DNA from 2 places in the Pseudoflavonifractor sp. An176 genome. Region 2 is predicted to be linked to the other one. Evidence: predicted binding sites of a transcription regulator. Region 2 holds the regulator's gene; the other holds the start of a gene.

Region 1 (3,885 bases), on a different contig from region 2:
AAAGTGGCTGTGGGTGAGGAGGATGGCCACGGGATTCAGGCCACGGCCCTGGATGAAAGCGGCCACCTGCTCCCCGTCGTCGCCGGGGTCCACCACGGCGCAGTCCAGGGTGTTCTCGTCCCAGAAGATATAACAGTTGGTTTGAATCATGCCCAGTTGCATGCGTTTGATTTCCATATTGTCACCTCGAACAGTTCCCCCGCTTGGGGCGGGAGAAGGTCATAAATTGTCGGTAACATCATACCTTGTTTGATACAAAATGTAAAGATGGAACCGTTCGACCCCCTTCAACGCACTTCGACGTTTGACACATAGGGGCGCATTTGGGCGGCAAAGCCCTCCATGGTCTCCCCGTCCCAGGCGGAGAGGCCCGGGCGCAGCACCGTGTCCCGGTGGGTGAAGGTCTGGAGGTAATACCGCTTGGCCCCGGCAATCCAGGGCCCAATCTGGGCAAAGGACTGGGCATCGTGGAACTGGCGCACCACGGTGGTGCGAAATTCGTAGTCCACCCGGCCCTCCAGCAGCCAGGAAACGCTCTCCCGGATGGGGGAGAGGTCCAGCCCCGGCACGCCCACGGTCTCTGCGTACCGGGCGGGGCTATTTTTGATGTCCATGGCCACGTAGTCCACCAGGCCAGATTTCCACAATTCCACAAGCCGCTGTGGAAAACTCCCGTTGGTGTCCACCTTCACCAGATAGCCCAGGCCCTTGACCAGCTCCAGCAGCTGGGGCAGCTGGGGATTCAACAGGGGCTCGCCGCCGCTGACGCACACCCCGTCCAGCAGCCCCTGCCGCCGTTGGAGAAAGTCGCGGAATTTCTCCAGCGCCAGGGGTGGAGCGGACTGCTCCCTCTCCAGCTCCACCAGGGTGGCGTTGTGGCAGAAGGGGCAGCGGAAGTTGCAGCCCTTCAAAAATACGGTGCACCCCACCTTGTTGGGAAAGTCCAGCAGGGTCATGGGCTGAAATCCATCGATGGTCATGGCAATTCCCCCTTTTTTGTTCTCCCATTCATGGTAGACGGGCGGGGCCGGGTTGTCAAGGGTGACGCTCCCCGCTGGGGGTTCCTTTTGTGCGGGCAAAAGGAACCAAAACCCGCTTAGGGCGTTCCCCCCTAAGGACCTCCCTGGGGTACGAGGCTGTAAATATGTCAAGCCTATGTTCGGCCCGTTACCCCTGCTGTGGCTCCTGCCACTGCCACCACACCAGGCCACTATGGCAGCTGGCCCTATGGCTGGGCGGTTTCCACCTCCGGGCCTTCCCTGGAGAAGCGGCGTTCCCGCCGCCGTCAGCCAGGCCACCGATCGCTGGGAACAGCGGCTCACCAGGGTGAGGCCCTGGGAGTAGAAGTAGCATTTTTCAGAGAAGCAGGTGCATTCTGTAGAAAGACAGTCTATCTATGTGACCCCACCGGACCAGGGCCGAGAAGAGAAAGACGCATCAGGCAGCCCCGTACCGGCGGGGTGGATTCCACAAGGCGGGGGAAGGCCCCGCCTTTGGCGATTCTTTCCCCCATTTCTCATCGGCGAGAAATGGGGCCCAGCGGAGCGTCCCTGGCAGGGACACGCTTGAATACACAATATCTTGTGTCAAAAATATAACACAGCAATATATGTTGATTTTCGTCAGGGGGCGTGCTATCATGAAAGAGCACCGCCCGCAGGGCGGCAACCGCAAACACAGAGAGGAGCGTGGCCTATGTACCAAGTGACCAAGCGGGACGGCTCCACCGTTCCCTTTCAATTAAGCAAGATCATCGCCGCCATGACCCGTGCCTTTGAGGCCCAGGGGCAGCAGGCCCACCCGGAGGTGGTGGAGCTGCTGGCGCTGCGGGTGACGGCAGATTTTCAGCCCAAGATTCAAAACGACCTCATCGCCGTGGAGGACATCCAGGACAGCGTGGAAGTGGTGCTCATCCAGGCGGGGTATGACCAGGTGGCCAAGGCCTATATTCTCTACCGCAAGCAGCGGGAAAACGTGCGCCACGCCTCGTCCACCCTCCTCAACTACAAGGAGCTGGTGGACAACTATCTGCGCATCAACGACTGGCGGGTGAAGGAGAACTCCACCGTCACCTACTCGGTGGGGGGCCTCATTCTGTCCAACTCCGGGGCCATCACCGCCAACTACTGGCTTAGCGAAATCTACGACCAGGAGGTGGCCCAGGCCCACCGGGACGGAGACCTGCACCTCCACGACCTGTCCATGCTCACCGGGTACTGCGCCGGGTGGTCCCTGAAACAGCTCATCTATCAGGGTCTGGGAGGCGTGCCGGGGAAAATCACCTCGTCCCCCGCCCGTCACCTGTCCACCCTGTGCAACCAGATGGTGAACTTCCTGGGCATCATGCAAAACGAGTGGGCTGGAGCCCAGGCCTTCTCCTCCTTCGACACCTATCTGGCCCCCTTTGTCCGGGTGGACCATCTGAGCCAGCACGAGGTAAAACAGTGCATCCAGTCCTTTGTCTACGGGGTGAACACCCCCAGCCGCTGGGGCACCCAGGCCCCCTTTACCAACATCACCCTGGACTGGACCGTGCCCCCCGATCTGGCGGGACAGCCCGCCATTGTGGGCGGGAAGTTCATGGACTTCACCTATGGGGACTGCAAAAAGGAGATGGACATGGTCAACCGGGCCTTTTTGGAGATCATGATTGAGGGGGACGCCAATGGCCGGGGCTTCCAGTACCCCATTCCCACCTACTCCATCACCCGGGACTTCGACTGGTCGGAGACGGAGAACAACAAGCTGCTCTTTGAGATGACCGCCAAGTACGGCACCCCCTACTTTTCCAACTACATCAACTCGGACATGGAGCCCTCCGACGTGCGCTCCATGTGCTGCCGCCTGCGGCTGGACCTGCGGGAGCTGCGCAAGAAGTCCGGGGGCTACTTCGGCTCCGGCGAGTCCACGGGCAGCGTGGGGGTGGTGACCATCAACCTGCCCCGCATCGCCTACCTGTCCAAGGACCCGGAGGAGTTCTATCAGCGGCTGGACCACCTCATGGACCTGGCCGCCCGGTCCCTGCACACCAAGCGCACCGTCATCACCCAGCTGATGGAAAACGGCCTGTATCCCTACACCCGCCACTATCTGGGCACCTTCCGCAACCATTTCTCCACCATCGGCCTGGTGGGGATGAACGAGGTGGGCCTCAACGCCCCCTGGCTGCACCACGACCTCACCCACCCGGACACCCAGGCCTTCGCCGTGGAGGTGCTCACCCACATGCGGGAGCGCCTGTCCGACTACCAGGAGCAGTATGGGGACCTCTTTAACCTGGAGGCCACCCCGGCAGAGTCCACCACCTACCGCTTTGCCAAGCACGACAAGGAGAAATACCCCCTCATCCGCACCGCCAACGACCACGGCACCCCCTACTACACCAACTCCTCCCACCTGCCTGTGGGGTGCACCGACGACCTGTTCGCCGCCCTGGACGTCCAGGACCAGCTCCAGGTGCTCTACACCTCCGGCACGGTGTTCCACGCCTTCCTGGGGGAGAAACTGCCCAGCTGGCAGTCCGCCGCCGCCCTGGTGCGCAAAATCGCTGAAAATTACAAGCTGCCCTACTACACCATTTCCCCCACCTACTCGGTGTGCGCCGACCACGGATACCTGCCCGGGGAGCAGTTCACCTGCCCCCACTGCGGCAAGCCCGCCGAGGTGTACAGCCGCATCACCGGCTACTACCGCCCGGTGCAGAACTGGAACGACGGCAAGACCCAGGAGTTCCACGACCGACAAGTGTATCAAGTGGGATAAAAAACGCCCGTACCTGCCTCACATTGGGGCAGGTACGGGCGCTGTCTTGCAACAGGCGGCAAGGTCTGCTATACTCCAGATAAGGTGCTGCCACACATTTGGCGGTTGTTCCCCCTTCATCTA
Region 2 (3,885 bases):
CCCTCCACCTTGTAGGCGCGGAGCTTGTCCAAAATCTCCGCCACATTAAAATGCTCCGCACAGGTGATCATGCCATTCATGCTTCCCTGATTGCGGAGGATCTTGGTCAGGGCACGGGTGTCTACCCCTTCAATTCCTGTGATGTTGTTGTCTTTCAAAAAGTCGTTCAGTTCGCCCTCGCAGCGGAAGTTGCTGCCCCGGGGGGACAGATGACGAACCACAAATGCCTCCACCCAAGGACGGGAGGACTCGTTATCCCAATGGTTCACTCCATAGTTGCCGATGAGGGGATAGGACATGACCACGCCCTGCCCCGCATAGGAGGGGTCGGTCAAAATTTCCTGATACCCGGTCATGGAGGTGTTAAATACCATCTCGCACACCCGATCTGCGGTGGCTCCGATGGATCGACCTTGGAACATAGCACCATTGGCCAGAATCAAAGTTGCCTTCAACATATATCCCACCTTTATTTATACTCGGTTCATTTTATCGCAAAACCATCCAAAATACAAGAAATTCTCGCAGGCTTTTTCATGTCATTTTTAAAATCGGAATTATGGACAAACGCCAGGGATATTCCCCTAGATTCAAGGGCAAAATGTTCAATAAACCATATTTTGCCGGAGGTGTTCCCATGTTTGTGGTACTCATTCGCACGTTGGTGCTCTACATTCTCCTGGTGGCGGGCATTCGTCTGCTGGGCAAGCGGCAGTTGGGGGAGCTGGAACCCAGCGAGCTGACCCTGGCCCTCATCATCGCCGACCTGGCCAGCGTCCCCATGCAGGACAACGGCATTCCCCTGCTCACCGGGGTCATTCCCATTGCGGTGCTGCTGGCCATTGCCTCCATCCTCTCCATTCTCTCCACCAAGTCCATCCGGTTCCGCACCCTCCTGGGGGGCCGCCCCAGCGTGGTGGTGCGCCAGGGGCAGGTGGTGGAGCAGGCCCTGCGGGCCAATCGCCTGACCCTGGACGAGCTTCTGGAAGAACTGCGCATTCTGGGCCACCCCTATCTGGAGGAAATCCATACCGCCGTGCTGGAGACCAACGGCCAGCTGTCTGTCCTCCCTTACGCCGCCCTCCAGCCCGCCACCGCCCGACAGGTGGGACAAGACCCGGAAGAGCCCGGTCTGCCCCTGGTGGTCATCAGCGACGGGCGGCTGCTCGCCCAGGACCTGCGGGGCCGAGGGTACGGGGACCAGTGGCTCCAGCAGCAGCTTGCCTCCCACGGTCTCACCTCCCACAAGCAGGTGTTTCTCATGACGGTGGACGATCTGGGCCACACCTATTGTGTCCCCAAGGAGGGCAAGCAATGAAACGATTGTTATGTTCGGTGGTCCTTCTGGCCGCCTTAGTGGCCGGGTGCTCCCTCCACGTGTGGTACCTCTCCCATGAAACCCAGTCTCTCTCTATGCAACTGGAACAGGCCGGGGAGGCAGTACAGCAGGGGGATTGGGAGAAAGCCTACGACCTCACTCAGAAGGCCTGGAAAAACTGGGAGGACCAGATGTTCTACCTCCACACCACCCTACACCACGACGACATTGACGGGGTGAGTACCGCCTTTCAGGAGGCGTTGGCCATTTTGGAGCAGCGGGAACAGCCGGGGGAATATGCCGCGGCCAACGCCCGCATTCTCTATCAGCTGGAGCTGCTGGTGGAGGCGGAGCTGCCCTCTTTGAAAAACATCCTGTGAGCCTGCCCTGAGAGGGCGGGCTCCTCTCTCCAGAAAGGGAAAGCGTGTGTACAAAACCTCTTGGTCTCATACACACGCTCTCTCCTTCAGGCTCCGCTCTTAGTAGCCCTTGCCCATGGGGTTCTTACTCTCCATGCCGGACTGCTTGCGATTCTCCGGGGACTGCTTCTTGCGGTTCTCGGTGCTCTGGCGCTTGCAGTTTTCAGAGCCCATCTTATTGGTCATGCGGCTATCACGTTTATCCATGTTTATCACCTCACTGTCAGCAGTATGCCACCCCTGAATTTTCTTTATGCAGAGCGAAAAAAATTTTTTACAACTGGTACACACCCGCCCACTTTTATGTTATAATTTCCACAATCTTATCATCACACAAGGAAAGGATGATCCGCCCGTGAAATGCCCCTTTTGTGCCCACCCTGAGAGCAAGGTGGTAGACTCTCGCCCCGCCGACGAGGGCAGCAGCATTCGCCGTCGCCGGGAATGCCTGGCCTGTCACAAGCGCTTCACCACCTACGAGACCATGGAGAGCCTCCCCCTGGTGGTCATCAAGCGGGATGGTCGCCGCCAGTCCTTCGACAAGACCAAGCTCATGGGCAGCATGCTCAAGGCCTGCGAGAAGCGCTCGGTACCCACCGACACCCTGGAGCGCATCGCCGATGAGATCGAGCAGACCCTGCAAAATGAGCTGATGCGGGAAATTCCCTCCACCCAGATCGGCGAGCTGGTGATGGAGAAGCTGCGGAACGTGGACGAGGTGTCCTATGTGCGCTTTGCCTCGGTGTACCGCCAGTTCAAAGACATCAACACCTTTATGGAAGAGCTGGACAAGCTGCTGAAAGAGAGATAAAAAAATCGTCCCGGATTTTCGAGCGGAAAATCCGGGACGATTCTTTATTCTTTACTTGGTGCCGAAGATGCGGTCGCCAGCGTCGCCCAGACCGGGCACGATATAGCCGTGGTCGTTGAGCTTCTCATCCAGCCCAGCCACGTAGATGTCCACGTCGGGGTGCTCCTTCTGGATGCAGGCGATGCCCTCGGGAGCGGCCAGCACGTTCATCAGCTTGATGTGCTTGCAGCCGTAGCCCTTGAGGAAGGTGATGGCAGCGGCAGCGGAGCCACCAGTGGCCAGCATGGGGTCCAGCACGATGACATCCCGCTCGGCGATGTCGCTGGGCATCTTGCAGTAGTACTCCACGGGAGCCAGGGTCTCAGGGTCCCGGTACAGGCCGATGTGGCCCACCTTGGCGGAGGGAATCAGGTTCAGAATACCGTCCACCATGCCCAGGCCAGCCCGGAGAATGGGCACCACAGCCAGCTTCTTGCCGGCCAGCATCTTGAAGGTGCCGGTGGCCACGGGAGTCTCAATAGTCACATCCTCCAGAGGCAGGTCCCGGGTGGCCTCGTAGCACATCAGCCCTGCAATCTCAGAGACGATGCTGCGAAAGTCCTTCACGCCGGTGTTCTTGTCCCGCAGGATGGACAGCTTGTGCTGCAGGAGCGGATGGTCCAAAACGTGTACTTTTTCCATAGTCGTCAAACCCCTTTTCTTATATCGGTCATTTGGTCAAAGATTTGCCCTGGGCCAAACGCTCCCGTTCGGCCTGGCTCAGGCGGTGGTACTGGGGCGCCATGGCAGCCCCGGACACCAGCTGATCCCGGCGGGCCAGCTCCAGCCCTGCCCGGGCCACACCCCAAGCGGTCTGATAGACCAGGTGGGGCGGCATCATAGTGGCGGATATTCCCCGCTCTTTGAGGAAATTATAACACAAGGATGCGCCATCTCCAACGAGAAATTTCGCATTGGAGGATTTTTCAAGCTCCTGGGCCAGCTGGTCCAGGCCAATGGCGGCATCTTCGCTCAGCCGGGTGAGAGTCCCGTTCTGGGCTAAGAACCGGGCGGCGTACACCTGATTGCGCCGGGCGTCCATCACCGCGCAGATCTCCCCCTCCATGTGGGCGCACTGCCATGCCATGGACTCCAGGGTGGAGCAGGGCGCGCAGGGCTTCCCGTCGGGCCAAGCCAGGCCCTTGGCCGCGGCCACGCCGATGCGCACCCCGGTGAAGGAGCCAGGTCCGGCGGCTACCGCTACCACGTCAATGTCGTGGAGGGTGAGCCCCACGTTGTCCAGCAGCTGGGTCACCATGGGCATGAGGGTCACCGAGTGGGTCAGGCCGCTGTTCTGG

Evidence for each region. Region 2 encodes NrdR, which represses ribonucleotide reductase genes. Its sites were predicted from a motif close to CACNANATNTNGTG; they were not measured.
Region 1: the regulator NrdR is predicted to act here: its motif matches at 1,573-1,586, upstream of B5F12_RS08615 (ribonucleoside triphosphate reductase).

The regions. Positions count from the first base shown of each region.
Region 1 is NZ_NFKO01000020.1:29,924-33,808, forward strand. It holds gene B5F12_RS08605 (MBL fold metallo-hydrolase) at 1-177, opposite strand, end outside; gene B5F12_RS08610 (anaerobic ribonucleoside-triphosphate reductase activating protein) at 288-980, opposite strand; gene B5F12_RS08615 (ribonucleoside triphosphate reductase) at 1,696-3,762, shown strand.
Region 2 is NZ_NFKO01000001.1:192,557-196,441, forward strand. It holds gene B5F12_RS00920 (carbamoyl phosphate synthase small subunit) at 1-458, opposite strand, end outside; gene B5F12_RS00925 (DUF421 domain-containing protein) at 638-1,318, shown strand; gene B5F12_RS00930 (DUF4363 family protein) at 1,315-1,698, shown strand; gene B5F12_RS11815 (hypothetical protein) at 1,798-1,944, opposite strand; gene nrdR (transcriptional regulator NrdR) at 2,093-2,548, shown strand; gene upp (uracil phosphoribosyltransferase) at 2,600-3,229, opposite strand; gene tsaB (tRNA (adenosine(37)-N6)-threonylcarbamoyltransferase complex dimerization subunit type 1 TsaB) at 3,258-3,885, opposite strand, start outside.